DNA from 4 places in the Bradyrhizobium sp. PMVTL-01 genome. Region 2 is predicted to be linked to each of the others. Evidence: predicted binding sites of a transcription regulator. Region 2 holds the regulator's gene; each other region holds the start of a gene.
The links. The regulator PhoB, encoded in region 2, activates phosphate uptake and scavenging genes when phosphate is short. The targets are predictions, from matches to a motif close to TGTCATNNANCTGTCAT.
Positions count from the first base shown of each region.

Region 1: phnC (phosphonate ABC transporter ATP-binding protein) is a predicted target of PhoB. The motif match lies at 6,370-6,386, and genes of this name have one in related genera.
Region 3: ACRQ5Q_RS24605 (RNA degradosome polyphosphate kinase) is a predicted target of PhoB. The motif match lies at 1,489-1,505, and genes of this name have one in related genera.
Region 4: phnF (phosphonate metabolism transcriptional regulator PhnF) is a predicted target of PhoB. The motif match lies at 1,961-1,977, and genes of this name have one in related genera.

Region 1 covers NZ_CP193982.1:8,001,217-8,009,133, reverse strand. The annotation lists gene ACRQ5Q_RS38645 (methyl-accepting chemotaxis protein) at 1-679, shown strand, start outside; gene ACRQ5Q_RS38640 (dihydrodipicolinate synthase family protein) at 803-1,741, shown strand; gene ACRQ5Q_RS38635 (selenium-binding protein SBP56-related protein) at 2,086-3,486, shown strand; gene ACRQ5Q_RS38630 (hypothetical protein) at 3,570-4,163, shown strand; gene ACRQ5Q_RS38625 (DUF1045 domain-containing protein) at 4,167-4,865, opposite strand; gene ACRQ5Q_RS38620 (alpha-D-ribose 1-methylphosphonate 5-triphosphate diphosphatase) at 4,884-6,071, opposite strand; gene ACRQ5Q_RS38615 (hypothetical protein) at 6,068-6,322, opposite strand; gene phnC (phosphonate ABC transporter ATP-binding protein) at 6,498-7,307, shown strand; gene phnD (phosphonate ABC transporter substrate-binding protein) at 7,373-7,917, shown strand, end outside.
Region 2 covers NZ_CP193982.1:8,202,450-8,210,366, forward strand. The annotation lists gene ACRQ5Q_RS39540 (SGNH/GDSL hydrolase family protein) at 1-62, opposite strand, end outside; gene ACRQ5Q_RS39545 (OpgC domain-containing protein) at 62-1,300, opposite strand; gene apaG (Co2+/Mg2+ efflux protein ApaG) at 1,527-1,919, shown strand; gene ACRQ5Q_RS39555 (Hsp33 family molecular chaperone) at 1,981-2,988, opposite strand; gene argF (ornithine carbamoyltransferase) at 3,126-4,049, opposite strand; gene ACRQ5Q_RS39565 (aspartate aminotransferase family protein) at 4,049-5,257, opposite strand; gene ACRQ5Q_RS39570 (GcrA family cell cycle regulator) at 5,711-6,223, shown strand; gene phoB (phosphate regulon transcriptional regulator PhoB) at 6,331-7,038, opposite strand; gene phoU (phosphate signaling complex protein PhoU) at 7,061-7,777, opposite strand; gene pstB (phosphate ABC transporter ATP-binding protein PstB) at 7,789-7,917, opposite strand, start outside.
Region 3 covers NZ_CP193982.1:5,027,984-5,035,900, forward strand. The annotation lists gene ACRQ5Q_RS24595 (CDP-alcohol phosphatidyltransferase family protein) at 124-666, shown strand; gene ACRQ5Q_RS24600 (chromosomal replication initiator DnaA) at 760-1,437, shown strand; gene ACRQ5Q_RS24605 (RNA degradosome polyphosphate kinase) at 1,579-3,771, shown strand; gene ppx (exopolyphosphatase) at 3,787-5,289, shown strand; gene ACRQ5Q_RS24615 (TerC family protein) at 5,294-6,154, opposite strand; gene ndk (nucleoside-diphosphate kinase) at 6,200-6,622, opposite strand; gene ACRQ5Q_RS24625 (sulfur globule protein precursor) at 6,934-7,191, shown strand; gene ACRQ5Q_RS24630 (hypothetical protein) at 7,416-7,589, shown strand; gene ACRQ5Q_RS24635 (ABC-F family ATP-binding cassette domain-containing protein) at 7,727-7,917, shown strand, end outside.
Region 4 covers NZ_CP193982.1:7,992,115-8,000,031, reverse strand. The annotation lists gene phnE (phosphonate ABC transporter, permease protein PhnE) at 1-169, shown strand, start outside; gene phnE (phosphonate ABC transporter, permease protein PhnE) at 166-1,011, shown strand; gene phnF (phosphonate metabolism transcriptional regulator PhnF) at 1,195-1,926, opposite strand; gene phnG (phosphonate C-P lyase system protein PhnG) at 2,044-2,508, shown strand; gene phnH (phosphonate C-P lyase system protein PhnH) at 2,513-3,118, shown strand; gene ACRQ5Q_RS38575 (carbon-phosphorus lyase complex subunit PhnI) at 3,122-4,225, shown strand; gene ACRQ5Q_RS38570 (alpha-D-ribose 1-methylphosphonate 5-phosphate C-P-lyase PhnJ) at 4,222-5,112, shown strand; gene phnK (phosphonate C-P lyase system protein PhnK) at 5,105-5,902, shown strand; gene phnL (phosphonate C-P lyase system protein PhnL) at 5,925-6,620, shown strand; gene ACRQ5Q_RS38555 (alpha-D-ribose 1-methylphosphonate 5-triphosphate diphosphatase) at 6,626-7,783, shown strand; gene phnN (phosphonate metabolism protein/1,5-bisphosphokinase (PRPP-forming) PhnN) at 7,780-7,917, shown strand, end outside.

The DNA.
Region 1 (7,917 bases), 200 kb from region 2:
GGCCACCAACAATCTGGAGACCATCGCGGCCGCGACCGAGGAGCTCTCCGCCTCCGTCGGCGAGATCTCCGCGCAGGTGCAGTCGAGCGCCCGCGAAGCCCGCGAGGCCGTGGCGCAGGCCGAGCAGACCAACGCGACGGTCGAGATCCTCGACCAGACCGCGAGCCGCATCAGCGAAGTCGTGAAGATGATCCACGCCATCGCCGGCCAGACCAACCTGCTGGCGCTGAATGCCACCATCGAGGCCGCGCGCGCGGGCGAGGCCGGCCGCGGCTTCGCCGTGGTCGCCGGCGAGGTCAAGAGCCTCGCGGCGCAGACCGCAACGGCGACCGAAGAGATCTCCCGCCAGGTCGAGGAGATCCAGGGCGCGACCGGCCAGGCGGTGACCGCTATCCGCTCCATCGGCGGCGCCATCAGCGGCATCGACGAGAAGATGACGGCGATTGCCGCCGCCGTCGAGCAGCAGCGCGCCGCCACCACCGAGATCTCGCGCAATTTCCAGCAGGCCGCGCAAGGCACCCGCGAGGTCACCGATACCATCGGCAGCGTCGCCAGGCTCAACCAGGAGACCGGCAATGCCGGCACGGTGCTCTCGGAATCCGTGAAGAAGATGTCGGCCGATGCCGATCGGCTCCGCGTCGCGGTCGAGGGCTTCCTTGGCACGGTGAAGACCGCGTAACTTCGCTCGTCCTCCATCCCAGCGTCGCGCGGGCATTGCCGCCGGTCCGCGCGGCGGCTACATCTGTGCCGCCGCGCCGCTTTCGCGAGGACAGACGCAAGACACCTGAGGATGGAGAGTTCGATGCCGGTCACCTCACACAAGGCCCAGCGCCCCTATCGCGGCGTGTTCCCGGTCGCGCCCACCATCTTCGACGAGCGCGGCGAGCTCGACCTCCAAGGCCAGCGTCGCTGCATCGACTTCATGATCGACGCCGGCTCGCATGGAATCTGCATCCTCGCCAACTTCTCCGAGCAGTTCGTGCTCACCGATGCCGAGCGCGAAACCGTGATGCATACGGTGCTGGAGCATGTCGCGGGCCGGGTTCCCGTGATCGTGACCACGACCCATTTCAGCTCGGCCGTCTGCGCCGCGCGCAGCAAGCAGGCCGAAGCCGCTGGCGCCGCCATGGTGATGGTGATGCCGCCCTATCATGGCGCGACCTTCCGCGTCCCCGAGAAGGGCATCGTCGAGTTCTTCAAGGTGCTCTCGGGCGCGATCAACATTCCCATCATGATCCAGGACGCGCCGGTCGCCGGCACGCCGCTGTCGGTCGAGCTGCTGGCCCGGCTGTCGTGCGAATTCTCCAACATCCGCTATTTCAAGATCGAGGTTCCGGGCGCGGCCGCAAAGCTCCGTAACCTGATCGAGGCCGGCGGCAAGGACATCGAGGGCCCTTGGGACGGCGAGGAGGCGATCACGCTACTCGCCGATCTCGACGCCGGCGCCACCGGCGCGATGACTGGCGGCGGCTATCCGGACGGCATCCGCCAAATCATCGATCCCTATTTCGCCGGCGACCGCGAAAAGGCGAAAGCCGCCTACGAGCGCTGGCTGCCGCTGATCAACTACGAGAATCGCCAATGCGGCCTGATCGCCTGCAAGGTGATGATGCAGGCCGGCGGCGTGATCAAGTCCGAGGCCGTGCGGCATCCCTTGCAGCCATTGCATCCGGCGACGCGCGCGGGACTGCTGGAGCTCGCCAAGGAGCGCGATGCACTGGCGCTGCGGTGGGGCAAGTAAGCCCCTCTGCCGTCATTGCGAGGAGCCCTTGCGACGAAGCAAAATCCAGACCGAATCTGCGGAGAAGGCCTGGATTGCTTCGCTTCGCTCGCAATCACGGAACCAGTTGAGCCAATTTCCCCCCACAACGTCGTCCCGGGCAAGCGAGCAGGCAACTGCCCCATTCTCGGCCGAAGGCGTCGAATTAGCGCGGTTCGGCCGGTTTCCCCCGGGCCGGCGATGACATATTCTAGGTTCGCCAACCGGCTCTGCGGAGCATCCCAAGACATCGCGTAAACACCTCTTCATTATGCCGTTATCCCGAGCCGGGTTGGAGCGAACCGACAGAACAGGGAGGCAGTGCCATGACGATGAGGCCGGATCCCACCTTTCACGCATCGCCCAAGCTTGCGATGGAAGCGCCTGCGGAGAACTTTGCCTACACCTTGCTGCTCAGTCCGGATTTCTCGAAGCCGGATGCTCTCGCGGTCATCGACGTCAAGCCGGGATCGCCGAGCTATAGCCAGATCGTTCACACCGTGACGATGCCCAACAGGGGCGATGAGTTTCATCATTTCGGCTGGAATGCCTGCTCTTCCGCCCTGTCGCCGCTCGCCGGACACGCCTTCATCGAGCGGCGCTATCTCATCATCCCCGGGCTGCGCTCGTCGCGGATCTACATCATCGATACCAAGCCCGATCCGACCAAGGCCAAGATCCACAAGATCATCGAACCGGAGGAGGTCTTCAAGAAGACCGGTTACTCGCGGCCACACACCATCCATTGCGGGCCGGACGGCATTTATGTGAGCACGCTGGGCGGCGGCGGCAAGGATGGCACCAACGGACCTCCAGGCGTCTTCATCATGGATTGCGAGACGTTCGAGGTGCTTGGACGATGGGAGATCGACCGAGGTCCGCAGACACTGCATTATGATTTCTGGTGGAATCTGCCGCGCGACTACATGGTGACGAGCGAATGGGCGTTGCCACCGCAGTTCGAGAACGGGATCGTCCCGGAAGATCTGCTTGCGAATAAATACGGCCATCGTCTCCACTTCTGGGACCTTCGCGCCCGTCGCAACGTCCAGACCATCGACCTCGGCGCCAACCATCAGATGGCGCTGGAGGTGCGGCCCGCGCACGATCCGGTTCGCGAATACGGCTTCGTCGGCGTCGTGGTCGACACCACCAACCTCGAAGCATCGATCTGGACCTGGTGGCGCGAGGGTGGAAAATTCCATGCCGAGAAGACGGCGACGATCCCTCCCGAACCCGCGCCCAAGGAGAAGCTGCCGCCGCTGCTGCAGGGATTTGGCGCCGTGCCGCCGCTCGTGACGGACATCGACCTGTCGATGGATGACCGGTTTCTCTATGTCTCGTGTTGGGGCACGGGTGAGATGCGCCAGTACGACGTCAGCGATCCCAGAAAGCCGAAGCTTGCGGGCTCCGTCCACATTGGCGGCATCGCACGCCGCACGCCCCATCCGAACGGCAAGGCCTTTGCAGCGGGGCCGCAGATGGTCGAGATCAGCCGCGACGGCCGGCGCGTGTACTGGACCAATTCGCTCTATTCCACCTGGGACGATCAGTTCTATCCCGACGGGGTTCCGGGCGTGGAGGTCATGGCCAATGTCGGTCGCAACGGCGGCCTCGAGCTCGACAGGGACTATTTCGTGAGCTTCCCCGACGGATATCGTGCGCACCAGATCAGGCTCGAGGGCGGCGATTGTTCGACCGACTCCTTTTGCTACCCGTCGGTCTAGATGGGACGCATGCGAGCCCGGCGCTTGGCTGGCTGTGGCTCGCGCTCGTTGCGAGCGGTCTCTACCACGGGGTCAATCCGGGAATGGGATGGCCGCTCGCGGTTTCGGCTGGACTCCTGGACAAGAGCCCTCGCGCGCTCTTCCGCGCGTTGTGGGCCCTGGGGGCCGGGCATCTCTTGGCCACACTTCTCGTGCTGCTGCCATTCGCGTTCCTGCTCGTGCTGGCCGCGTGGCAGCGTCCGATCCAGCTCTGTGCGAGCCTTCTCGTCATCGGCTTCGGCGTCTATCGGCTGATCGACCGGCGTCATCCGCGCGCGCTGGCACGAATTCCGCCAACGCAATTGGCGCTCTGGTCGTTTGCCGTCGCCATTGCTCACGGCGCCGCCCTGATGCTCGTGCCGATCTATCTCGGGCTCTGCCAGGCTTTCGATCTCGATGCGGGCCATGAGGCCGCGGGCACGCTGATGAAGGCAAATCTCGGGATGGCGGTGCTGGTGTCCCTGGTGCACGTGACCGCCATGGTCGGTGCCGGCGGATGTCTGGCGTGGCTGGTCTACCGCTATCTGGGATTGAAGTTCGTCTCGCGGAGCTGGTTCAACCTGGATGCAGTCTGGGCGGCCAGCCTGGTTCTGGTCGGCGCCGTGGCGCTCCTGTTCAATCTTGCGAGCTGGCGCTGATGTCTACCGCGCCAGAGCCCACTCGCCGACGATGCGAAAGCGCGCCTTGGCGCCATCCTGCCTGAACAGCGTGATGCGATTGATCTCAAGCGCATCGAGCCTCAGCGCCGCAAACCGGTCCCGCAGCATCGCCAGGATCGGCCCGCGCCGCTCCGCATCCAGCCGCCCCGTCAGCGTCATGTGGAAGCGGAATTCTTCCATCACGTAAGGATAGCCCCAGCGAGCGAGATAGTCGCGCTGCCGCTCGCTGAGCTTTTCGGGCTTGCGCCGCGCGCGTTCTTCCGCCGTCAGCGGCGCACGGTAGGCGTCGAAATTGCGGACGCAATCGGCGGCGAGCTCTTGGAGCGCTTCGACCGGCTCGGTCGGAATCACGGCGATGAACCCGCTGATGGCATCGACGACGGGGCGGATCACCGGAACGGGCCGCGCCTTGCCCGCGAAGGCGGCGCAGGCGGCCATCAGCCCGGCCTCGGTCTTGCCCGACGCCAGCGCCATCGGCGCCTTCAGCGTGGCGTGAAAGCCGTATTTGCGGGGATCGGCGCTGACGTCCCGCCAGTCCGGGACGACATGCAGTGCTTGCTGCGGAAACGGCAGCTCGTCACCGGTGTGGGCGTCGTAGCCGAGCAATTCGGCGCCGAACCGGGAGAGGGCGCTGTCGGCGCCTGCGGCAAAATAGATCGCGTAGCGGGGAAAACCTGTCATCACCTCAGCATAACCAATTTAGGCCGCGACGATAGCCTCGCGCGGCGCAGCGCTGAGCAGCCGCGTCGCATCGGTGAGATGCACGAGCTTTCCACCCGATATCACCGCGATGATCCGCGGCCGTAGCGGCACGCTGTCGTCGACGAGCAGAATATCGGCGCGGCGTCCCTCCGCGATCTCGCCGCGATCGGCGAGGCCGGTCGCGCGTGCGGGGCCGGCCGAGACCAGATCCCAGGCCTGCGTCAGCGGCAGCACGCGATCGGCGGCGAGGCGGAAGGCTGCGAGCAGCTGCGCGGGATAGTAATAGTCGGACGCCAGCACCGAGCAGAGCCCCTTGGCGATCATGTCGGATGCCTTGGTCCAGCCGGTGTGGCTGCCGCCGCGGACGACGTTCGGCGCGCCGTAGACGATGGCATCGCCATGGCCTGCCGCTGCGCGCGCCGTCTCTTCGTTGATCGGGAATTCCGCGATGTCGGCGCCCAGCTCGCGAAACTCCCGGCGCATCGCCGGGCTCGCATCGTCATGCGAGAGCATGCGCACCTCCGCTCCGCGGGCTGCGGCGGCGAGCCTCGATACCGAAGCCGGCACCTCGGCGGCGCGTGTGACCACGCGCTCGACCAGCCGGTCGAACGCCTCGCTCGACAGCCCCGTGCGCTCAACCATGCGGTTGCGCTTGCGCGGCTTGGCCAAGTCGGCCACGGTGCCGTCCATGTGGTCGTTGAAGGCGAACAGGTCGACGCGACCCTCTATGAGCCACTGACTGATCTCTGCCTCCGCGTCGAGATTGTAGGTCTCGTGGCGCAGATGGAAGCGGGTGTCGGCCGCGAATTGCGGACGCTGCCGCTCGATCGCCTCCATCAGTCCGCGCGCGTTGTCGGCGCTGCGCAGGCCCGGCTCCCACGAGCAGGTCGTGGCGTGGAACACGGTGGTGATGCCGTTGCTGATCGCCTGGCGGTCGCTGTCGGCGAGCGCGACGTCGATCGGGAAATCGACCCCGGCACGCGGCATCATCTGCCGCTCGAAGGCATCGCCGTGCAGATCGACGATGCCAGGCAGCACCAGCAGGTTGCGCGCATCGATCCCGAGCCGCGTCCGGCCGCGCGAGCCGTCGATCTCCGCGATATCAGTTCCGGACACGCTCAGAGAGGCTTCGACGATCTCGGTGCCGATCAGGGCCCGGCCGCCTTCAAGGAAAATGTCTGTCACGCGATTGCGCTTTTCTTGCTGCTGCGAGGGGAATTTGCTCGTGCTTCATACGCGGCGAGGAAATCTTCAATCCCGGGCTTGCGGAAATGGGGCAGGGCTTCACGCAACTTGTCGTGATCCCAGTCCCACCAGGCGAGCCTTGCGAGCCGGTCGGCGATCTCTTCCGAGAACCGCCGCGCGCCGAGCCGGGTCTCGTACAACTTGGCGGAAGCATTGATGGTCGGTCGGACTGAAAGCACCTTGCCGACCATGTTGCGTCCGAACGTTCGAGGGTAGGCAATCCTCTTCGAGGGACTTGATGACAATATCATGACGCAGCGATGACAGGGGATGAGGTGTGCAGGATCGCCGCATCGCAATGCGCGTGTCACACGAGTGTCAAGCGCCGGCGTTAGCGGTGGCTTCCAGCTACTCTGGAGCCCCTGCATGCTGGTGGTTGAAGGTCTGACGTGCCGCTTTGGCGCAAAAGCCGCGGTGGACGACGCTTCGTTTCAAATCTCCCCCGGCGGTTTCGTCGGTGTGATCGGACGATCCGGTGCCGGCAAGTCGACGCTGCTCCGGACCATCAACCGCCTGGTGACGCCGACGCAAGGGCGCATCCTGTTCGACGGCACCGACGTCACCGCGCTGCGCGGCAGCGAGCTGCGGCAATGGCGCGCCCGCGCGGCGATGATCTTCCAGCAGTTCAACCTGGTCGGTCGGCTCGACGTCCTCACCAACGTCCTGATGGGGCGTCTCGCCACCATGCCCGCCTGGCGCTCGCTGTCGCAGATCTGGCCTGAGCAGGACAAGGCGCTGGCGATGTCGGCGCTCGAACAATTCGACATTGCTTCGCTGGCGGCCCAGCGCGCCGATCAGCTCTCCGGAGGTCAACAGCAGCGCGTCGCCATCGCGCGCGCGCTGGTGCAGCAGCCCGACATCATCCTCGCCGACGAGCCGATCGCCTCGCTCGATCCGCGCAACACCAAGATCGTGATGGATGCGCTTTTGCGCATCAACAAGCACTTCGGCATCACCGTGCTCTGCAACCTGCATTCGCTCGATCTCGCCCGCACCTATTGTGACCGCCTGATCGGCATGGCCGCCGGCCGCGTGGTGTTCGACGGCGCGCCGTCCGCGCTGACTGATCATGTCGCGCGTGAGCTCTACGATCTCGAAGCCGCCGACGTCATGGGTGGCATGCCGGTCCCGACGCCCGAGGGCGTGCCGGCGCTGGGAACCGCCGCGGCGGCCTGAGCCGCGTCGCACCTGTTCAGTTGCCAGTTTTGAGTCAACCGACCCCAACCGATGAAGAGGGTATCATGATCACTCGCAGATTAATCCTTGCCGGCGCCGCCGCGCTTGCCTTCACCGCTTCTGCCTCCGCCCAGGACTGGAAAGCAAAATATCCCGAGCTGACCTTCGCGGTCATTCCGGCGGAAAACGCCTCGGGCGTGACCGAGCGCTGGGCGCCGTTCATGAGCTATCTCTCCAAGGAGCTGGGCGTGAAGGTCACGCTGCGCATCGCCAACGACTACGCCGCCGTCATCGAGGGCCAGCGCGCCGGTAACATTCATATCGCCAGCTACGGCTCGGCGTCGTTCGCGCGCGCCCGCCTGACCGGCGTCAAGACCGACGCCTTCGCCAACGACATCAACGCCGACGGCTCGACCGGCTATTACTCGGTGTTTTTCGTCAAGGCGAACAGCCCCTACAAGAGCATCGACCAGCTCAAGGGCAAGAACCTCGGCCTGGTCGACCCGAACTCGACCTCCGGCAACAACGTGCCGCGCTTCGAGCTCGACAAGATGGGCATCGCGGACGCCGACAGCTATTTCGGCAAGGTCGTCTTCACCGGCAGCCATGA
Region 2 (7,917 bases):
GCCTGGGGCGCGGCGAGGCCACCGCATAGCAGGATCAGGCTCAGGAGAACCTTCGCCTTCATCAGCCTCCTCCCGCCAGATCGGCGTTGCCGACGGCGTTTTTGGTTTTCGCACCGCTCTTGTCAGCCACGCGCTTGTACCACGAAATCACCCAGGCAACGCCCCACATGACCAGGATTCCGGAGAGACTAATCAGCGCATGCATGGCTGCGCCGCCGGAGACCTCGGCCAGGATGAAATGGCCGGCGAAGGCGAGGAAGACGCCGAGGCAGAAGATCTCGAGCGAATGCTGGCCGCACAGGATCAGCGGTCGCAGCCACTGCGATTTCAGGCCCGGCCAGTCGCGCGGCAGGAAGCGCACCGTGAGCGCGGCCAGCGCCAGGAAATGCGTGAAGCGCAGAACGTCGAGATCGGTCTTGTCGATCGGATACATCCATTGCTCGAGCCGCTTCGGCATCAGATGGGACAGGTGCGGCAGATACCAGGTCAGCGTCACGTAGAACGCCGCCACGATATAGGCGATCGAGATCCACATCGTTACCGGCGACGCTAAAATACGCGACATGCGCCGCGCACCTCCGAGCGCACACCATGCACCGAAGACGAAAAGCAATTGCCAGGCCAGCGGATTGAAGGCCCAGAAGCCGTTCGGATAGGCGGAGAAGTAGAGATCGTATTCCCAGGTCACCGCGTAGAGCACGACGGAAAGGCCGAGCGTGACGTCGGGCTTCCAGCGCATCGACCACAGGATCACGGGCAGCGCCAGCATCAGGACGATATACAGCGGCAGCACGTCCATGTTGACGGGACGGAAACGCAGCAGCAGCGCCTGCACGATGGTGATGTCGGGCTGCTTGAGGAAGTCCATGATCCCCATCTCTTCGGTGTAGAGCGGGTTCTCGAAACGGGTCGCCACGTAGGAGATCTCGGCGAGGAAGATCGTGAACAGGAAGACGTGCGCGACGTAGATCTGCCAGACCCGCCGCAGGATGCGGGCGGTAGCGATGACGACGCCACCCTCCAGCATCGCGCGGCCGTAGACGAAGGCGGCGGTGTAGCCGGAGATGAAGATGAAGATCTCCGTGGCGTCGCTGAAGCCGTAATTGCGGATCGTGAACCACGTCAAAAGGCTCGTCGGCAGATGGTCGATGAAGATCAGCCACAGCGCCAGCCCACGGAACAGGTCAAGGCGGAGTTCGCGCTCGCCGATGGCGGGCAGCGTGATGGCGGCTGCACGCGGCTCCGCAGGTTTGGCGGTTCCTGCGATGCTCGATCCCGTCACTTGGTCGGCAATGGTCATCGGGGCCTAAAAACCCTCACCCAAATCGCGACGTTGAAGGAGTGTACCGGTCCGGCCGTCATCTCGCAAAGCGGCCGGATCACATGGGGGTGTCTCCCCCCTGGGGATGTCATCCCTTGGGGATTCTTTCCTTGGGGTGTACTTCCTCGCCAATTCTGGCGGCACGATGTCGCCAAAACCGCCTCGGGGTTTGGTTCCGACGCCGGATTTCGGTATGATGGCAGCCATGTACCGCGCCGTGACCCGCCAGATCGAAGTGACCGTCGAGCCGAACTTTGTTCCGGAGCAGTCGTCGGCCGACCGCTCCCGCTATTTCTGGTCGTACACCATCGTCATCACCAATTCCGGCGACGAGACGGTGCAGCTCAAGACGCGGCACTGGATCATCACCGACGCCACCGGTCGCCAGCAGGAGGTCAGGGGCGAGGGCGTGGTCGGCGAACAGCCGACGCTCGCCCCCGGCGAGCGGTTCGAATACACTTCCGGCGTGCCGCTCACGACCGCATCCGGCTTCATGACCGGCCGCTACCAGATGGTCAGCGAAACCGGCGAGCGCTTCGAGATCGACGTGCCGACGTTCTCGCTAGACAGCCCGGATAACAAGCGGGTGTTGAATTAGCACCGTGCCGTACCTCCACATCGTCGTTGCTTCGCTGCGCTTGCAATGACGGAGGATGGACTTACGCGTCCTCGACGCCCGCCTCGTGCGGCGTGAACTGGTAGACCGACGAACAGAACTCGCAGGTCACGACGACCTTGTCGTCCTTCACCATCGCCGCGCGGTCGTCGGGCGAGAAGCTCTTCAGCATGGACGCGACCGCGTCGCGCGAGCAGGAGCACTGCGCCTTCAGCGACAGCGGCTTGAACACGCGTACGCCACGCTCGTGAAACAGGCGATAGAGCAGCCGCTCGCCGGAGAGCTCCGGATCGATCAGCTCGACGTCCTCGACGGTCTCGATCAGCGAGCGCGCCTCGACCCAGGCGTCGTCCTCGGCGACACTGTGCGCCTCGACACCTTCGGGCGCATCGCCGGGATGCAGGTCCGCCTGCCGCGCGCGCTCGGGAGCCTTCGGCAGGAATTGCATCAGCATCCCGCCGGCGCGCCAGCGATGCTTGCCGCCGTCGCTCGAGCGCCACTCCTCGCCGACGGCGAGGCGCACCTTGGTCGGGATCTGCTCGGAGCGCAGGAAATATTCGTGGGCGGCATCTTCCAGGCTGCCGCCGTCGAGCGCGACGAGGCCCTGGTAGCGGCTCATGTCGGGGCCCTGATCGATGGTCATCGCAAGATGACCGCGGCCGAGCAGCGTGCCGGAATCCTTCGCCGTGCCGACGCGCGAGGCGTCGTAGCGGGCATAGGCCCGCAGATGATCCGGCGCCTTGTAGTCGACGACCAGGAACGACACCGGGCCGTCGGTCTGGGCCTGCAGGATGAAGCGGCCCTCGAATTTCAGCGCCGAACCGAGCAGCGTCGCCAGCACGATCGCCTCGCCGAGCAGCTTGCCGACAGGCGCTGGATAATCGTGCTTGGTCAGGATGTCGTCGAGCGCAGGGCCAAGCCGCACCAGGCGACCGCGCACGTCGAGCGCGTCGACCTCGTAAGGCAGCACGGCGTCGTCGACCGGAACCGCTGATGGCGCGCGGACCGGGCCTTCAGGCCCGGTTTTCATGTCAGGGGATTGGAAAACCATGGCGCTTTATCTGGGGTCGGAGAGCCGGGAATGGAAGGGGGTGTGTTCCGGCGATCGGATCTCGTGCACGCGAGTACAAATTCCGTGTCGTCCTGACGAAAGTCAGGATGACGATCCAATATTACGCGACCGCGCCGCTACTTCACCGCGTCGAAGCACCAAGCCAGAATGCCCTTCTGCGCGTGCAGGCGGTTTTCGGCCTCGTCGAACACGACCGATTGCGGGCCGTCGATCACCTCGTCGGTGACCTCCTCGCCGCGATGGGCCGGCAGGCAGTGCATGAACAGCGCGTCGGGCTTGGCCAGCGACATCAGCTTCGCATTGACCTGATAGGGCTTGAGCACGTTGTGACGGTGCTCGCCTTCCTTGTCGCCCATCGACACCCAGGTGTCGGTGACGACGCAGTCGGCGCCCTTCACGGCGGCCTCGGGATCAGAGCCGAGCACGATCGGCGCGCCCGTCGCCTTGATCCAGTCGCGCATCGCCTTCTTCGGCGCGAGCTCCGGGGGCGTTGCCACATTGAGCTGGAATTTGAAGCGCTCGGCGGCATGCGCCCAGGAGGCCAGCACGTTGTTGTCGTCGCCGGTCCAGGCCACCGTCCGGCCCTCGATCGGGCCGCGATGCTCCTGATAGGTCATGAGGTCCGCCATGACCTGGCAGGGATGCGAGCGCCGCGTCAGGCCGTTGATGACCGGCACGGTCGCATTCGCCGCAAGCTCCAGCAGCGCCTCATGGTTGAGGATGCGGATCATGATGGCATCGACATAGCGCGACAGCACGCGCGCGGTGTCGGCGATGGTCTCGCCGCGGCCGAGCTGCATCTCGGCGCCGGTGAGCATGATGGGCTCACCGCCGAGCTGGCGCATGGCGACGTCGAACGAGACGCGGGTGCGCGTCGAGGGACGCTCGAAGATCATCGCCAGCGTCTTGCCTTCGAGCGGCTTCACCGGCTGCTGCGCCTTCTGCTTCGCCTTCATGGCGGCGGAGGCGTCGAGCATGCTCTTGAGCTCCGACAACGGCAGCTCGTTGATGTCCAGGAAGTGCTTCGGCGACTTGCTCATCAGCTTGCAGCCCGCTTGGTCTGACTGGACGAGATCGCAGCGCAGGCGCGCTCCAGCCGCGCAACGCTGTCCTCGATCTCGGCCTCGGTGACGATCAACGGCGGCAGGAAGCGCACGACATTGTCGCCGGCGCCGACCGTGAGCAGCTTTTCATTGCGCAAGGCCGCAACGAGATCGCCCGAGGGCACCACGGCCTTGATGCCGATCAAGAGGCCCTCGCCACGCACCTCGCTGACGACGTCAGGGTGACGGTCGATCACGGAGGCGAGCTTCTGCTTGAGCAGCAGCGACATCTTCTGCACGTGGTCGAAGAAGCCGGGCTTGAGCATGATGTCGAGCACGGCATTGGCAGCCGCGATCGCCAGCGGATTCCCGCCGAACGTGGAGCCGTGCGAGCCGGGCCCCATGCCGGCTGCCGCCTCCGCGGTGGCCAGCACCGCGCCGATCGGGAAGCCGCCGCCGAGCGCCTTGGCGAGCGACATCACGTCAGGTGTGACGCCGGTGCGCCGATGCGCGAACAGATCTCCGGTGCGACCCATGCCGGTCTGCACCTCGTCGAAGGCGAGCAGCAGGCCCTTCTCGTCGCAGAGCTGACGCAGCGCCTTGAGGAAGGCGGGCGTCGACGATCGCACGCCGCCCTCACCCTGGATCGGCTCGAGCAGGATGCCGGCGGTCTGCGGACCGATCGCCTTCTTGACGGCTTCGATGTCACCATGCGGGACCTGGTCGAAGCCGTCCATCGGCGGGCCGAACCCTTCAAGATATTTTGCAGATCCCGTCGCAGCGAGCGTCGCCAGCGTGCGGCCGTGGAAGGCGCCCTCGAAGGTGATGATGCGGTAGCGCTCCGCATGGCCCTTGGAGAAGTGATGATGGCGGACCAGCTTGATCACGCCTTCCAGCGCTTCGGCGCCGGAATTGCAGAAGAACACGAAGTCCGCGAAGCTTTCCTGGCACAGACGCGCCGCGAGTTTCTCGCCGTCCGGGCTCTGGAACAGGTTCGACATGTGCCAGAGCTTGGTCGCCTGCTCCTGCAACGCCTTGACCAGCGCGGGATGGGCATGGCCGAGCGCGTTGACGGCGACGCCCGAGGTGAAATCGAGATAGCGCTCGCCATTGGTCGCGATCAGCCAGCAGCCTTCGCCGCGCTCGAAACCGAGGTTGGCCCTGGCGAAAACGGGGAGCAAATGCGGCGCGGCGCTGTCAGTCATGACGATCACTTGATGTTGCGGACGGCCTGAAGCGCTCACGCAGCGCACCATCAACCGGCCCGGAAAACGAAACGTGCCGCCTTTTAAGGGCGGCACGTGGCACTATCTTATGCCGGGTAGAACGGGTGTCAATGCCGCCTGAAAGCCCCGGGAAACGCTGAATCCGTAGTCTTGCGGTGCCGGATTTGCGGGGTTTTTGCCACGGAACATGTGGAAGCGAGTCGGCTGACTCTTGCGCGTGAGTCACGCCATATTGTAGCGTTTGGCTTGTCAGATACGACATCTCGTGCAGCAGTTCTGATCCTCTAAGTCCTCATGTACCGGCGTAAACGTTCGGGCGTTCTGGTTACGCCCGGCGAGCCTTAAGGGATTCTGGCGGCACGGGTTTTTCGAGGCTTAGGCATTCGCCGCGAGGCGCCAGGACGGCAGCCGCACGGCGAGGGAAAGGGTGCAATGACGGTTTTGACCTGGTCCGACGATCGCGTCGAGCAGCTGAAAAAGCTCTGGGAGGCCGGATTGTCGGCCAGCCAGATCGCAGCCGAGCTCGGCAACGTGACCCGTAATGCCGTGATCGGCAAGGTGCACAGGCTCGGCCTGTCGGGCCGCGCCAAGAGCCCCTCATCGGCAGCTCCCCGGCCGCGCAAGGCGCGCCCGGCTCAGCACATGATGCGGGTCAGCCGCCCGATTGCGCGCGGCAACACCGCGCTGGCGCAGGCCTTCGAGGTCGAGGTCGAGGCAGAGCCTGTGACCTACGACAACGTGGTGCCGATGAGCCAGCGGCTGTCGCTGCTCGAGTTGAACGAGGCGACCTGCCACTGGCCGGTCGGCGATCCCTCGAGCCCGGATTTCTTCTTCTGCGGCGGCAAGGCGCTCTCCGGCCTGCCCTACTGCGCCCAGCATTCGCGCGTCGCGTATCAGCCCGCGGCCGACCGCCGTCGCGCGCCGGCAAAGCCCGGCACGCGCTGAGCACGGCTTTAAACTACCTCGTCCCGACGTGAGGCCGGGACGACAACCGAGACATAAACAAGCGCGCCACGTGGCGCGCTTTTTGTTTGGCTTGCTCGAAGCCGCTCTCAGGTCTGCTCGGCCTTCGCAAAGCGATCGTCGAGCGCGTAGCCGGCGCCGCGGACGGTGCGGATCGGGTCCTGCTCGCGGCCGAGATTGAGCAGCTTGCGCAGGCGGCCGATATGGACGTCGACGGTGCGCTCGTCGATGTAGATGTCGCGGCCCCAGACACTGTCGAGCAGCTGCTCGCGCGAGAACACGCGACCGGGATGCTCGAGGAAGAACTCGAGCAGGCGATACTCGGTCGGACCGAGATCGATCGGCCGGCCCGAGCGCGCGACGCGGCGCTTCTCGCGGTCGAGCTCGATGTCGCCATAGGCGAGCACGGTGGCGAGCCGCTCGGGGCTGGCGCGCCGCAACAGGCCCTTCACCCGCGCCAGCAGCTCGGGCACCGAGAACGGCTTGACGATGTAGTCGTCGGCGCCGGTCGCAAGCCCCCGCACCCGCTCGCTCTCCTCGCCACGCGCGGTGAGCATGATGATCGGTAGCTGCTTGGTCTCGGGACGGGTGCGCAGCCTCCGGCACAGCTCGATGCCGGAGAGCCCCGGCAGCATCCAGTCGAGCACGATCAGGTCGGGGATGTGCTCCTTGAGGCGGGTGTCGGCATCGTCGCCGCGCATCACCGTCTCGACGTCATAGCCGTCGCCTTCGAGGTTGTAGCGGAGAAGCTCGGTGAGAGCTTCCTCGTCCTCAACCACCATGATGCGTGCGCCCATCGGCTCGTCGCTCCTTGAGTCTTCAGGTATTCGGGACCGTCGTGGCGAAGGTCGTCATGTCGCCCTTCGGCCGCTTGTCGGTGATGGCCTGACCCTCGATCATGTAGAACACGGTCTCGGCGATGTTGGTGGCGTGGTCGCCGATCCGCTCGATGTTCTTGGCACAGAACATCAGATGGATGCAGAACGAGATGTTGCGCGGATCCTCCATCATGTAGGTGAGGAGTTCGCGGAACAGCGAGGTGCAGATGGCGTCGACTTCCTCGTCGCCCTTCCACACCGCCATCGCCGCCGGCAGATCGTGCGCGGCATAGGCGTCCAGCACCGACTTGACCTGCTGCTGCACGAGGTCGGTCATGTGCTCCAGGCCGCGGAACAGTTTGAGCGGATGGAAGTCGGCATCGAGCGCGGCGACGCGCTTGCCCATGTTCTTGGCGAGGTCGCCGATGCGCTCGAGGTCGGTCGCAACGCGCATGGCGCCGACGATCTCGCGCAGGTCCACCGCCATCGGCTGGCGGCGGGCGATCGTGAGCACGGCGCGCTCCTCGATCTTCTTCTGCAGCGCGTCGAGCTCGGCATCGGTGGTGACGACGCGCTGGCCGAGCGCGACGTCGCGGCGGATCAGCGCGTCGACGGAATCGACGATCATGCGCTCGGCGATACCGCCCATCTCGGCGACGAGCCGAGTGAGCTCCTGGAGGTCGGTGTCGAAGGCCTTTGCGGTATGTTCAGAACCCATGTCCCGTCTCCTCAGCCGAACCGGCCGGTGATGTAATCCTGCGTGCGCCGATCGCTCGGCGACGTGAAGATCTTGCTGGTGTCGTCGAACTCGATCAGCTCGCCGAGATACATGAAGGCGGTCTTGTCGGAGACGCGCGC
Region 3 (7,917 bases), 3.2 Mb from region 2:
AATTGGGCGCGGTTCCCGAACCGGCGTAAGCTACAAAGCGCGATACAGACCGGAAAAATGCAAGTGAAAATAAACGGAAGCTGGAAATATCTAGTCAATACAACGAGGTACAAAAACGCGAGTGTGAGTATTCCGAACATCATTACCCTGGGCCGCATCATGCTGGTCCCAATCATCGTCTGGGCCATCGTGTCCAGCCAAATGGAGGTGGCGTTTGCCGTCTTCCTGATTGCGGGCATCAGCGACGCCGTCGACGGCTTCCTGGCCAAGCGCTTCAATATGGCGAGCGAGCTCGGTGCCCTGCTGGATCCGCTCGCAGACAAGGCGCTGCTCGTGTCGATCTACCTGGCGCTCGGCATCTGGGGCGACATCCCGCGCTGGGTCGTGATCCTTGTTGTGTCGCGCGATATCATGATCGTCGCAGCCGTGATCGTGTCCTGGCTGTTCGACAAGCCGGTCGAGATGAAGCCATCGAAAGTATCCAAGCTAAACACAGCCGCCCAGGTCGCCTACGCCGCCCTGGTGCTGGCGTCTCTTGCCTTCGGCTTCAGGCCTGAGCCCTATGATATGATCATGATGGGCCTCGTCACGGTCTTCACGCTCTCCTCCGTGTCGCTCTACCTCGTCGAGTGGCTGCGGCACATGAGCACGATCGAGGCCAAATGAGATGGGACGCGGCCCCGCAAAAGGCCAACTCCCGCTCGATCAAGTCGAATCTCGTCAAACCAAGCCGGCGCGCCGGCACGGAGCAAAGCTAGCGTGGCAGGCCGCGTTCACCCCCGACAATTGGCATTCTCGCTTCCGCATGCGGAGAGCCTCAGCCGGGACAATTTCCTCGAAGGCCCTGCCAACGCCGCCGGCCTCGGCTTGATCGACGGCTGGCCGGAATGGCCGAACCGCATCATGTGGCTGGCCGGGCCCGAAGGCAGCGGCAAGAGCCATCTCGCCGCGATCTGGGCCGAGGAGGCCGGCGCTCGGTCGACCACCGCCAATGCTCTCACCGCTGCGGGCGTTCCGGCCGCGCTCGCCACCGGTGCCCTGGTGGTCGAGGATCTCAGGGCGAAAAATTTTGACGAACGCGCCCTCTTCCACCTGATGAATCTCGCCCGCGAGGACGGCGCCTTCGTCCTCTTCACCGGACGTGACGCACCGGCCTCGCTCGATATCGAGCTCCGCGACCTGCGCTCGCGGCTGCGCGCCGTGCCTGTGGTCACGCTGCTGACGCCCGACGACCAGCTGTTCCGCGGCCTCATCGTCAAATTCTGCGCCGATCGCCAGCTCATTGTGGACGAGAGCGTGGTCGGCTACCTCGCCACCCGGCTGGAGCGGTCCTCGGCGGCGGCCCGGCAGGCCGTGGAATTGCTCGACAGCGAGGCCCTGCGCCTCGGCCGGCCCGTCACCCGGGCCCTGGCCGCCGAGCTGCTGCGGGACGCCTGACCCTCGCCCGGTCCTCACACTGCTTGACGGCGCGGAGCGGCGGAACATCAATGTCATCGAAACGTCATCGCTCTAACACATGCTCCCGCCGGTTTTGCGCATAAGTCGCAAATTGGGGTGAACTGGATGGATCGACCTCTCATGGACTCTGCGCAAGCCGTTGAAATCAAAGAAAAAGCCGCGGAGACCGAGGGCCTCCCGGCGATCGCATCGAGCCCCGAACGGTTCATTAACCGCGAACTGTCCTGGCTGCATTTCAACCGCCGCGTCCTGGAGGAATCGGTCAATCCGAGCCATCCGATGCTGGAACGGGTGCGATTCCTGTCGATTTCGGCAAACAACCTCGACGAATTCTTCATGGTCCGCGTCGCCGGCATCAAGGCACAGGTGCGCGAGGGCATCGCCGAGCGGAGCCCCGACGGCCTGACGCCGGCCGAGCAGCTCGCGCTGATCAACCGCACCGTGTCCCAGCTCGCCTCGGACCAGCAGGCGATCTGGCGCGACCTGCGCGGCACGCTGGCCCACGTCGGCATCGTCCTGGTGGACGGCAAGGACGTCACCAAGCCGGAACGGACCTGGGTGGAGGACTACTTCCTCAACAACGTCTTCCCGCTGCTGACGCCGCTGGCGATCGACCCGGCCCACCCCTTCCCGTTCATTCCGAGCCTCGGCTTCACCATCGCGCTCCAGCTCACCCGCGCTGCCGACGGCAAGCAGATGAACGCGCTGATCCGCATGCCCGGCAAGATCGACCGCTTCATCCGCTTGCCCTCCGAGGGCAAGGCCGTCAGGCTGATTTCGCTGGAACAGGCAACCGCCCTGTTCATCAACCGCCTGTTCCCCGGCTACAATTTGCGCGGCCAGGGCGCCTTCCGCATCATCCGCGACTCCGAGCTCGAAATCGAGGAAGAGGCCGAAGACCTCGTCCGCCTGTTCGAGACCGCGCTGAAGCGCCGCCGCCGCGGATCGGTGATCCGGCTCGAGATCGACGCCAAGATGCCTGAAGAGTTGCGCAACTTCGTGCAGCATGCGCTCTCGGCCGCCGACGACGAGGTGTTCCTGGTCGACGGCGTGCAGGCGATGAACGAGCTCTCGCAGCTCACCCGCCTAGATCGGCCCGACCTCGAATTCACCCCTTACGTGCCCCGCCATCCCGAGCGCGTTCGCGAGCATGGGGGCGACATCTTTGCCGCGATCCGGCAGAAGGACCTGATCGTCCACCATCCCTATGAATCCTTCGATGTCGTCGTCCAGTTCCTGCAGCAGGCCGCGCGCGACCCCGACGTCGTCGCGATCAAGCAGACGCTCTACCGCACCTCCAACAACTCGCCGATCGTGCGCGCGCTGGCGGAGGCTGCCGAAGCCGGCAAGTCCGTCACCGCGCTGATCGAGCTGAAGGCGCGCTTCGACGAGGAGGCCAACATCCGCTGGGCGCGCGACCTGGAGCGCGCCGGCGTGCAGGTCGTCTACGGCTTCCTCGAATTGAAGACGCACGCAAAGCTCTCGATGGTGGTCCGCCGTGAAAGCGGCAGCCTCACGACGTACGTTCACACCGGCACCGGCAACTACCACCCGGTCACCGCGCGTATCTATACCGATCTCTCCTACTTCACCTCGGATCCGACCATCGGCCGCGATGCGGCGCGCGTGTTCAACTTCATCACGGGCTATGCCGCGCCGAGCGATCTGGAAAAAATGGCGGTATCACCGCTGACGCTGCGCAAGCGCATCATCGAGCACATCCAGGGCGAGACCGCGCATGCGCGGCACGGCCGTCCCGGCGCGGTCTGGATGAAGATGAATGCGCTGGTCGATCCCGACATCATCGACGCGCTCTACGAGGCCTCGCAGGCCGGCGTGCAGGTCGAGCTGGTGGTGCGCGGCATCTGCTGCCTCAGGCCCGGCATTCCCGGCCTGTCGGAGAACATCCGCGTCAAGTCGATCATCGGACGCTTCCTGGAACACGGCCGAATCTACTGCTTCGGCATGGGTCAGGGCCTGCCGAGCGCGAAAGCGGCTGTGTATATCTCCTCGGCCGACATGATGCCGCGCAACCTCGACCGCCGCGTCGAGGTGCTGTGTCCGCTGCAAAATCCCACGGTGCATCAGCAGGTTCTCGAACAGATCATGGTCGCGAATCTGAAGGACAATGAGCAGAGCTGGCAGTTGTTGCCGGACGGTTCCTCAACGCGTATGAAGGCGGCGAAGGGCGAGGAGCCTTTCAACGTCCACAACTACTTCATGACAAATCCGAGTCTGTCTGGCCGTGGAAAGTCGCTCAAGGAATCCTCGCCGCGCCGTCTCACGCGCCGGAATGAACGTCATCACTCCTGATCCGGGATCCCTGACGTGACGCGGCCGCGCAAGCGCGGCGGCACTGTCGCGGTCATCGACATCGGTTCCAACTCGGTACGTCTCGTCGTTTACGAGGCGCTGGCGCGGAGCCTCATTCCGATCTTCAACGAAAAGACGCTGTGCGGCCTCGGGCGCGAGGTGCAGAGCACGGGCCTGCTCGCGCCCGATGCCGTCGACAAGGCGCTGACCTCGCTCAAGCGCTTCCGCGCGCTGTGCCGCGTGATGCAGGTCGGTCGGGTGTTCGCGATCGCCACTGCCGCCTGCCGCGACGCCTCCAACGGCCCCGACTTCATCGCGAAGGCCGAGCGCATCTGCGCCGTCAAGATCGAGATCCTGTCGGGTCCGCGCGAGGCGCGGCTGTCGGCGCTTGGCGTAATCTCCGGGATCCACCATCCCGACGGCATCGTCGGCGACCTCGGCGGCGGCTCGCTCGAGCTGATCGACGTGCGCAGGAACAGCGTGCGCAGCGGCGTCACGCTGCCGCTCGGCGGCCTCGCGCTGCAGGACCTCGCCCACAAATCGCTCAAGCGCGCCGACCGTATCGTGCGCGAGGAGCTCGACGAGGTGCAGCTGCTCACTGCCGGCCGCGGCCGCGCCTTCTACGCCGTCGGCGGCACCTGGCGCGCGCTCGCGCGCATCCACATCATCCAGAGCGGCTATCCGCTCCAGGTGATGCACGGCTATTCGATTTCCGCAGCCGAGGCGCTCGACTTTTCTCGCAGGCTGCGGCGTCTGGCGGCCGCCGACATGCTCGCCGACATCGAGATCGTCGCTGACGCACGCCGCCCGCTCCTCACCTATGCGGCCTTGGTGCTCGAGCACATCATCCGCGTGGCGAAGCCCAAGACGATCGTGTTCTCGACCTTCGGCGTGCGCGAGGGCCTCTTGCACGAGAAGCTGCCGGAGGCCGAGCGCAACAAGGACGGACTGATCTGCGCGGCGGAGGAGCTCAATGAGCTGCTGTCGCGCTCGGCCAGGCACGCCCGCGAGCTGATCGCCTGGACCGATCGCCTCGTGCGCGTGGTGAAGCTGCGCGAGACCGAGGAGGATCGCCGCCTGCGCCACACCGCCTGCCTGCTCTCCGACATCGGCTGGCGCGTGCACCCCGATCACCGGGGCGAGCAGACGCTCAGCCTCGTCGTCAACGGCAATTTCGGTGCGATCACCCACACCGAGCGCGCCTTCGTCGGCCTGTCGGTGTTCTATCGCTATGCGGGTCTCAGTGAGGAGAACCAGCCGCCGGTCACCATGCAGGAGCTGCTGACGCCGGCGCAGCTCGAGCGCGCCCGCCTGCTCGGCGCGGCGTTCCGCGTCGCGCATCTGATCTCGGCGGCGCGGCCGGGCGTCTTGACCGCCACGCATTTCCGTACCCAGGGCCGCAAATTGATGCTGGTGTTCGAGCACCGGCTCGTGGATCTCGTCGCCGACCGCGTCGGCAGCCGCTTCAAGCAGCTCGCTCGCCTTGTCGGACGCGCCGGCTCCATCGTCCGGCGCTAAAGAACTACTTCGCCGACGCCTTGGCGTGCCGCTCGGAGGATTCCAGCGCGGCCGCACTCAGGCTACGCCGTCGCCAGATCGTGCCGACGACCAGCACGACGACGACACCGAGCGCCGCACAGAGATATTCGCCGCCCGACCCGCCATGGCCGAATTGCAGCGGGATGCGCAAGCCGGCGAGGATCTTGTCCAGCGAGGCACCAAGCGGGCCGTCGAACAGCGTGTGCAGCCTCGGCGCCACGCCGGGGTCGGTCGCGATCACCTCGCCAGCGATCCAGCCGAGCAGCGCAGCACCGGCCCACACCAGCACCGGCAGCTTGGCGAGCAGCGCCATGATCAAGGCCGCACCGGCGACGATCAGGGGCACGCTGATGGCAAGGCCGAGGATCAGCAGCGGCACGCTGCCATTGGCGGCGGCGGCGACCGCAATGACGTTGTCGAGACTCATAACGATGTCGGCGACGACGACGATCTGCACCGCCTGCCACAGATGCGAGGCGGACTCGACGTCGTCCTCATCCTCGTTTTCCGGCACCAGCAGCTTGGCCGCAATCACGATCAGCGCGAGACCGCCGACGAGCTTGAGGTACGGGAGCTCCATCAGGCTCGCGACGATGCCGGTGAAGATGATCCGCAGCAGCACGGCCGCGCCGGCGCCCAGGATCATGCCCCAGAGCCGGTGCCGCGGCTTGAGGCCGCGGCAGGCAAGTGCGATCACCAGCGCGTTGTCGCCGGAGAGCAGGATGTTGATCCAGATGATCTTGCCGACCGCAATCCAGAACGTCGGCTCGGCCATCTCATTGCGGAACTGGGTGAAGAATGCCCCGATCGCAGCGGGATCGAAGATCTGCCAGAGCCAGTTCACAATGAGTCCTTATCCCCCGTCAACTTAAGTGTTTCGGCTGACGAATCAGCCGACGATCTCGTTGCCCGAGAAGAACTGCGCGATCTCGATCGCGGCGGTCTCCGGCGCGTCAGAACCGTGCACCGAATTCTCGCCGATCGACTTTGCGTAAAGCTTGCGGACGGTGCCTTCGGCGGCCTTTGCCGGATCGGTCGCGCCCATCACTTCGCGATACTTGGCGATCGCGCCCTCGCCCTCGAGCACCTGCACCACGACCGGGCCCGAAGTCATGAACTCGACGAGCTCGCCGAAGAACGGACGGGCCTTGTGGACTGCATAGAAGGTCTCGGCCTGTTCCTTGGTCATGCGGATGCGCTTCTGCGCGACGATGCGCAGGCCCGCCTTCTCGATCACGGCATTGACCGCGCCGGTCAGGTTACGCTCGGTCGCGTCGGGCTTGATGATCGAGAAAGTGCGTTCGATGGCCATTATCTTGTCCTTGGGAAGAAAGCGGTGGTTCGGAGTTGCGGGGGCTTATATCGGCGCCTTTGCCGGACGGCAAGCGACCGCCAGACACCCCACACGGGCGCTTCGCCGCAGGGCAGCCCAATCGGATTTTGGGTGGATTACCGAGATTTCACCCAGATGAACCGAATCTGAAGCCACCATTCAGGGTTTGGTTCAGCCTCGCTGGCGTAGGGTCGGGCTTATCGAAACCGAAGCTTGATCAAGGGCGGAACGTTTCGGCGGCCTTTCCATCGACGCGATAGCCCCGCGCCGGCAGTTTTGAGGAGATCACCATGTTGAGGAAACTTTCGCTTGCCGCCGTTGCCGCGGTCGCGCTGGGTGCCGCGCTGGCACCGACCTCGGCCTCCGCACATTGGCATGGCGGCGGCTGGGGCTGGCACGGAGGCGGCTGGCACCACGGCTACGGCTGGGGTGGCCCGCGCTTCTATGCCTATGCCCCCGTCTCCTACGGTTATGGCGGCTGCTACGTGCGCCGGCTGGTCCCGACCCCCTGGGGACCCCGCTGGCGGCTGATCAACCGCTGCTACTGAGCCCGACAGCACCTTCTTAAAGCACCTTCCAAAGGTACCTATGCCCCCCAGGTACCCCTCTGGAGAGGCCCCGGCGATCCCCCCCGCCGGGGCCTCATTTTGGGCAGCCAGGACGAGGACATACAATTTTTGCTAGAACGTTGGACATCCCCCGAGAACGGCGAAACCATTTGGGGGGCCAATGACTTGGTACCGTGTCTTTACTCTGCAACATGGAACCGATCATGTCCGGCCTTCGCGCCAATGACAGCGAACAGATGGACCGGCGCACCAGCCGCGCGATCTGCGATGCGGTGGGCGAACGGCTCGAGCAGAGCCTGCGGCCCGACCCCCGCTTGCCGACCCATCTCGAGCAGCTCCTGAACGAGCTGAAGCGGCGCGAGCGCGAGGCACACTGAGCATGATCCGGAAAAGTGCGAAGCCGTTTTCGGGCGCCGCGCGACAAACGCGGAACGTCTTTGTGCGGATCATGCTCAAACAACGATCTGACTGAAAAACGAGTTGCGTTCGACGCGCCTTGCGGTGACAAGGCCGCATGCTCTCAATCACCGACCTTTCCATCCGCCTCGCCGGACGCCTTTTGATTGACCAGAGTTCCGTGCAGATCACGCCCGGATCGCGCGTCGGGCTGGTCGGGCGCAATGGCACCGGCAAGTCGACCCTTTTCAGGGTGATCCGCGGCGAGTTGGCGGCCGAGCACGGCACGGTGACCCTGCCGCCGCGCTG
Region 4 (7,917 bases), 210 kb from region 2:
CTTTGTTGGTGCCGGCGGCATCGGCCAGGAGCTCGTCGTCGCGATCCGCAAGTTCTACTATTCGGACGTCAGTGCCATCCTGCTCACCATCATCATCACCGTCTTCATCATCGACATCACCACCGGCTGGCTGCGCGGCCGCCTGTTCGGCAAGGAGGCGCGGACGTGACGCCGCAGGAGGTCGATACGCGCGAGATTCGCGCGCGTTATCCCGACGTGTTCGAAAGGCCGGCATCGGCGCGGCTCGCAACACCTGCGATGATCGTTGCGGCATTCGCGATCCTCACTTACGGCCTCGTCGATCTCGATTTCTCGCCGTCGCGTTTCTTCACCGGCCTCAGCCAGCTCGGCTGGATCAGCCTGATGATGATCCCGCCGGATCCCGGCTCCTCGCTGCCGGTCTATCTGGAGGCGCTGGGTGAGACGCTCTCGATCGCGCTCCTGGGCACCACGCTGGCGGCGGTGTTCGCGCTTCCGGTGAGCCTGCTGGCGGCGCGCAACGTCATACCCTCACAGATCCTGCGCTTTCCTGTTCGCCGTTTTTTGGATTCGATCCGAGGCGTCGACACGCTGATCTGGGCGCTGGTGTGGATCAACGTCGTCGGCCTCGGCCCGTTCGCCGGCGTGCTCGCCATCGCCGTGTCGGATTTCGGCGCATTCGGAAAACTGTTCTCGGAGGCGATCGAGGGCGCCGACCAGAAGCAGGTCGAGGGCATTCGCGCCTCCGGCGGGAGCGCGCTGCACGAGATCCGCTTCGGCCTGCTGCCGCAGGTTCTGCCCGTGATCGCCGGCCAGGTGCTCTATTTCATCGAATCCAACACGCGCTCGGCCACCATCATCGGTATCGTCGGTGCCGGCGGCATCGGCCTCCAACTCGCCGAGCAGATCCGCGTGCTGGAATGGCAGAGAGTGTCGTTCCTGATCCTGATGATCCTGGTCGCGGTCGCCGCGATCGATTTCATCTCGGGCAAGCTGCGGTTTGCAATCATCGGAAGGCGGGCGGTGGCCTGAGGTTTTCGCCTCTCCCCGCCTGCGGGGAGAGGCCGGAATTTGCGAAGCAAATTCCGGGTGAGGGGGACCCTCAGCGAGTCCGTCTCTCACCGTCATTGCGGAAGCGGCCCCTCACCCCAACCCTCTCAGCGCGAGCGAAGCTCGTCGCGGCCCGTAAGAACGGGGAGAGGGAGAACAGGCAACTCACCCGTTCTCCACCAGGAACTCCACCCGCTCCGCGGCAAACCGCGAATGCTTCGTCACCAGCGGCTTGCCGGCGAGATCGTGGTCGGTGGCGTCGACGACCAGGATCGGCCGCCCCAGCGGTAGGTCGAGCCGCGCGGCGTCGGTGGCGTCGACGATGCCGGCGGTGATCCGGGTTGCGCCGCGGCGATAATCGCGGACGCCAAAATGCTCGAGCAGCTTCGTCATCGAGCGCGTTGCGGCGAACACTTCGCCTGCGCCCGGAAACAGTTCCGCCGACAGCCAGGTGGTGGAGACACAGATCGGCGTGCGGTCGGCAAGCCGGATCGCCTCGATCCGCACCAGCGGCGCGCCGGTCTTCAGTCCCAGCTCCCGCGCCAGCTCGCGCGTCGCGACGTCATCGGTCGCCTCGATCAGCCGGCCATGCGGTTCGCGGCCATCGGCGCCGACGATCTCGGAGAAGCGTGTTCGCGAGCGCAACGGATAGGCGAGCTTCTGCGCCTCGACATAGGTTCCGCTGCCGCGCTCGGCACGCACCAGCCCACGCTCGGCAAGCGCGGCCAGCGCGCGTCGTACCGTGTGGCGGTTCACGCGGTAGGTTTCGGCGATCTCCATCTCGCCCGGCAACTTGTCGCCGGCCGCGAAGCGGCCGTCGGCGATGCCGCGCTCGATGCCGTCGGCAACGAGGCGCCACAGCGCGACGCCCGACGAGGCTGTGTCCTGCATGCTCATGTCGTCGGTGAGCCTAGCCCGAAAATCACATCTGTGTCACGAAACAGTCATGGCGCGCCCGTATGAAGTTGTCTATTATCATAGACAACTTGGATTCGGCAAGTTCTCAAAAGTTCGATGGATCAGGTGACCCAGCACAATAACCAGCAAGCCCAGCGCAAGGCCGCGATGGCCGTGCTGGCGCACGCGGAGGCGGGCGAGATCGCCGCTCGCCTGCGCGATCTCGCCCTGCCGGCTCATCAGAATCTGCGTGCGCCGGAGAACGGCCTCGTGATGCTGCGCGGCCGGGTCGGCGGCGACGGCGCACCGTTCAACCTCGGCGAAGCCACGGTGTCGCGCGCGGCGGTGCGGCTCGCGAGCGGCGAGGTCGGCTTCGGCTACGCGCTGGGGCGCGACGGTGAGAAGGCGCGGCTGATCGCACTGTGCGATGCGCTGGTGCAGTCCCGCGATTTCGGCGGGCTGGTCGAGCGCGACGTTATCGCGCCGTTGCGCGAGCAGCTGATGGTCAGGCGGACGCGGGCGGCGGAAGAGACCGCCGCGACGAAGGTCGATTTCTACACCATGGTGCGCGGTGAGGGGTGAGGTCATGACCACGATTGCGGAATTGCCGCCGGGCTTCGCCGACAAGGTCTTGTCGGCGCAATCGACCTTTCGTTCGGTCATGGATGCGATGGCGCGGCCGGGCTCCGTTCAGCGCATCGTGCCGATGGCGGGCGCGCCCGGCGTGATGATGCGCGGTACCGCCGCGATCGCGCTGACGCTGTTCGACCACGATACGCCGCTCTGGCTCGACGCGCGGATGGCGGAGAGTTCCGACGTGACCAAGTGGCTGAAATTCCACACCGGCGCGCCGGTCGTGCAGGATTCATCGGTGGCTTCATTCGCGCTCATCAGCGATGGCGGTGCGCTGCCCTCGCTCGAGCGCTTCGCGCTCGGCACCGGCGAGTATCCTGATCGTTCGACCACGGTGATCATTCAGGTCGACAGCCTCAATTCCGGCTGCAACTTCGAGCTGCGCGGTCCCGGCATCGATGGCTTCGCGACGCTGCAGGCGTCGATCAAGCTCGACCTGTTCGAGCGCCTGCATATGAACGAAGCACTGTTTCCGCGCGGCATCGACGTCGTGCTGGTCGCCGATGACGCCGTGGTCGCGATCCCCCGCACCACGCGCGTCGTGAGCAAGGGAAGCTGAAGCATGTATGTCGCAGTCAAAGGCGGCGAACGCGCCATCGAGAACGCCCATCGCCTGCTCGCGCATAAGCGGCGCGGCGATCAAAGCGTTACGGAAATCTCCCTCGATCAGATCTCGGAGCAGCTTGGGCTCGCAGTCGACCGCGTCATGAGCGAAGGCTCGCTCTATGACCGCGAGCTCGCGGCGCTCGCCATCAAGCAGGCGCGCGGGGATTTGATCGAGGCGATCTTCCTGGTCCGCGCCTTCCGCGCCACGCTGCCGCGTTTCGGCGCCAGCGAGCCGGTCGACACCGGCGCGATGCGGGTGCAGCGGCGCGTGTCGGCGACCTTCAAGGACATTCCCGGCGGCCAGATCTTAGGTCCGACCTTCGACTATTCACACCGCCTGCTCGACCCGTCGCTCGCTGAAGGTTTTGTGCCGGAGACGCCGGCGACGGCCGAAGCTTCCGCTGCGGCGACGCCGCGCGTCACCGACATTCTCGGCCGCGATGGGCTGATCGAATCCTCGCCGCCAGCCGAGGACGGCGCCAATGTCGGCGATCTCACCCGCGAGCCGCTGAATTTTCCGGCCGAGCGCGACCTGCGCCTGCAAAACCTCGCGCGCGGCGACGAAGGCTTTCTGCTGGCGATGGGCTATTCCACGCAGCGCGGCTACGGCCGCAATCACCCCTTTGTCGGCGAGATCCGCTTCGGCGAGGTCGAGGTCGAATTTCTCGCGGAAGACGTCGGCTTCGCCGTGCCGCTCGGCGCGATCGAGCTCACCGAGTGCCAGATGGTCAACCAGTTCAAGGGTTCTGCGAAGGAAGCGCCGTGCTTCACCCGCGGCTACGGCCTCGCCTTCGGCCAGAGCGAACGCAAGACCATGTCGATGGCGCTGGTCGATCGCGCGCTGCGTGCTCGCGAGCTCGGCGAGGAGGCGCTCGCCCCCGCGCAAGACGAGGAATTCGTGATGTCGCATTCCGACAACGTCCAGGCGACCGGCTTCGTCGAACACCTGAAGCTGCCGCATTACGTCGACTTCCAGTCCGAGCTTGGCCTGCTGCGCAAGCTGCGCCAGGAGTTCGCCGATGCCAATGCGCCCGACGCCATGAAGGAGGCCGCGGAATGAACGCGCCCGCCTACAACTTCGCCTATCTGGACGAGCAGACCAAGCGGATGATCCGCCGCGCGATCCTGAAAGCCATCGCGATCCCCGGCTATCAGGTGCCGTTCGCCAGCCGCGAAATGCCGATGCCCTATGGCTGGGGCACCGGCGGCGTGCAGGTGACCGCCGCGATCCTCGGACCCCAGGACGTGCTGAAGGTGATCGATCAGGGTTCTGACGACACCACGAATGCGATCTCGATCCGCAAGTTCTTCGCCAAGACCGCCGGCGTTGCGACGACGACGGCGACGGACGAGGCGACGGTGATCCAGACCCGTCACCGCATCCCGGAGACGGCGCTGCACGCGAACCAGGTGCTGGTCTATCAGGTGCCGATCCCGGAGCCCCTGCGTTTCCTCGAGCCGCGCGAGACCGAGACGCGGCGCATGCATGCGCTCGCCGAGTACGGCCTGATGCACGTGAAGCTCTACGAGGACATCGCCCGCTTCGGCCATATCGCCACCGCCTACGCCTATCCAGTCAAGGTCAACGCGCGCTACGTGATGGACCCGTCGCCGACGCCGAAATTCGACAATCCCAAGATGGACAATTGCCCGGCCTTGCAATTGTTCGGTGCCGGCCGCGAGAAGCGCATCTACGCGATCCCGCCCTACACCCAGGTGGTCTCGCTCGATTTCGAGGATCACCCGTTCGAGCCCTACCGCTTCAACGCGCCCTGCGCGCTGTGCGGCGCGGAGAACTCCTATCTCGACGAGATCGTGACCGACGACAAGGGCGGCCGCATGTTCGTCTGCTCGGACACCGACTATTGCGAGGGCCGCCAGGCCGCCGGCCATCACGGCAGCCTGAGTGCTGCTCCCTACAAGGAGAAGGCGGGCGCACATGGGTGATCTCGACGTGCTTGAAAACGACCAGCCGCTGCTGGTTGCGGAGTCGCTCAGCAAGTCGTTCGGCCGCATCGCCGCCTGCCGCGACGTGTCGTTCTCGCTCTATCCGGGCGAGGTGCTGGCGATTGTCGGCGAATCCGGCTCGGGAAAGTCGACCCTGCTGCAGATGCTGTCGGGCCAGCTCGCCCCGAGCTCGGGCCATGTGTCCTACCGGATGCGCGACGGCGCCACCCGCGATCTCGCCACCCTCGGCGAGGCCGAGCGCCGCTTCCTGTTCCGCACCGACTGGGGCTTTGTGCACCAGGATCCGGCGCAGGGCCTGCGCATGGCGGTGTCGGCCGGCGCCAATGTCGGCGAGCGGCTGATGGCGGTGGGCTGGAATCACTACGGCCGCATCCGCGACACCGCGTCGGACTGGCTCACCCGCGTCGAGATCGACACGGCGCGCATCGACGATGCGCCGCGCACCTATTCCGGCGGCATGCGCCAGCGCCTCCAGATCGCTCGCAACCTCGTCACCGAGCCGCGGCTGGTGTTCATGGACGAGCCGACCGGCGGACTTGACGTATCGGTGCAGGCCCGCCTGCTCGACCTCCTGCGCAGCCTCGTTGCCGAGCTACACCTCGCCGTCGTCATCGTCACCCACGATCTCGCGGTCGCACGCCTCTTGTCACATCGCGTGATGGTGATGAAGGGTGGCCGCGTCATCGAGACCGGTCTCACCGACCAGGTGCTCGACGATCCCCGTGAGCCCTATACCCAGCTCCTAGTCTCCTCGATCCTGCCGCCATGAACTTTACAATATGAGTTTTTCAATGACCGCCATGATCGACATCACTGACGCCGGCAAGACCTTTACGATGCACCTGCAAGGCGGCATCGAATTGCCGGTCGTCAGGGGCGTGACCTTCCAGGTCAATCCCGGCGAATGCGTCGTGCTCTCCGGACCTTCCGGTGCCGGCAAATCGTCGATCCTGAAGATGATCTTTGGCAACTACCGCTGCGACAGCGGCCGCATCGGTATCCGCCATCGCGGCGCGGTGGTCGATCTCGCCACCGCCGAGCCGCGGCAGGTGCTCAACATCCGCCGCTCCACCATCGGCTATGTCAGCCAGTTCCTGCGGGCCGTGCCGCGCGTTGCGACCATGGACGTCGTTGCCGAGCCGCTGATCGTCGATGGCTTGGCGCGAGCCGATGCGCAGGCGCGCGCCGGCGAGCTGCTGCATCGCCTCAACATTCCCGAAAGACTTTGGCAGCTTCCGCCCGCCACCTTCTCCGGCGGCGAGCAGCAGCGCGTGAACATCGCGCGCGGCTTCATCTCCGACCTGCCGATCCTGCTGCTGGATGAGCCGACCGCATCGCTCGATGCCGCCAACCGCGCCGTGGTGGTCGAACTCGTCGCCGAGAAGAAACGACAGGGCGTCGCCATGGTGGCCATTGTCCATGACGACGAAATCCGTCATTTGATTGCCGACCGCATCGTCGACGTCACCAGCTTTGCCGCCGCCTGAAGGACATGGAAATGAAGCCAAAGGACACAGTGATCGCCAACGCCAGGATCGTGCTGGCGGACCGGGTGATCGAGCAGGGCTGGCTCGCGCTTGCCGACGGACGCATCGCCGAGATCGGTGAGAGCAGGGCGCCCGCGGGCGCCGAGGATGCCGGCGGCGACCTCATCATGCCCGGCCTGATCGAGCTGCACACCGATCATCTCGAAGCGCATTACGTGCCGCGGCCAAAGGTGTTCTGGAATCCGGTCGCCGCCGTCATCTCCTATGACGGCCAGCTTGCGACCTCGGGCATCACCACCGTGTTCGACTCGCTCCGGGTCTGGCGCGAGGACGGGGCGGAGGAGGTCGATGGCCGCGCCGGCGTGCTCGCCGCCGCGATCACCACTGCGCGCGAGGCCAGCCTGCTGCGCGCCGACCACTTCCTGCACCTGCGCTGCGAGATCCCGATGCCGAGCGTGGTCGAGGAAGCGAAGGAACTGGTCGACCGACCCGACGTCAAGCTGATGTCGCTGATGGACCACACCCCTGGCCAGCGCCAGTTCCGCGACGAGATCAAGCTGCGCGACTATTATCGCGGCAAGGGCGGCGGCAAGACCGACGCCGAGCTCGACGAGCTGTTCGCAAAGCGCTTCGAATATCAGAGGCTCTACGCCGCCGCCAACATGCGCGAGATCGTTGCGCTGGCGCATGAGTACAGGATCCCGCTGGCGAGCCACGACGACACCACCGAGGAGAACGTCGCGGATGCCGTGCGCGACCGCGTGTCGGTGGCGGAGTTCCCGACCACGCTGGAGGCCGCGCGCGGCCTGCACCAAGCCGGCATCGACATTCTGATGGGCGCGCCGAACGTTGTTCGCGGCGGCTCGCATTCCGGCAACATCGCCGCGGTCGATCTCGCCCGCGAAGGCCTGCTCGACATCCTGTCGTCGGACTACATCCCGTCCAGCCTCCTGATGGCCGCGCTGCAACTGCCGGAGCACGTGCCCGCGATCAGCCTTCCGGCGGCGGTTCGCACCGTGACCAAGGCACCGGCCGAGGCGGTTGGCCTCACCGATCGCGGCGAAGTCGCAACCGGCAAGCGCGCCGATCTGATCCGCGTGCACGTTGCCGGCCGCGTGCCGGTGGTCCGCAGCGTCTGGCGCGAAGGATACCGCGTCGCATGAGGGAGACCGCGACCATGGCCGAGGGCGAGGCGGGTGCGATCGGCCCCGGCCGGCTCGTGCTCGTGGTCGGTCCCAGCGGTGCCGGCAAGGATACCTTGCTGCGGCTGGCGCAAGTGGCCTGCAGCGACGATGAT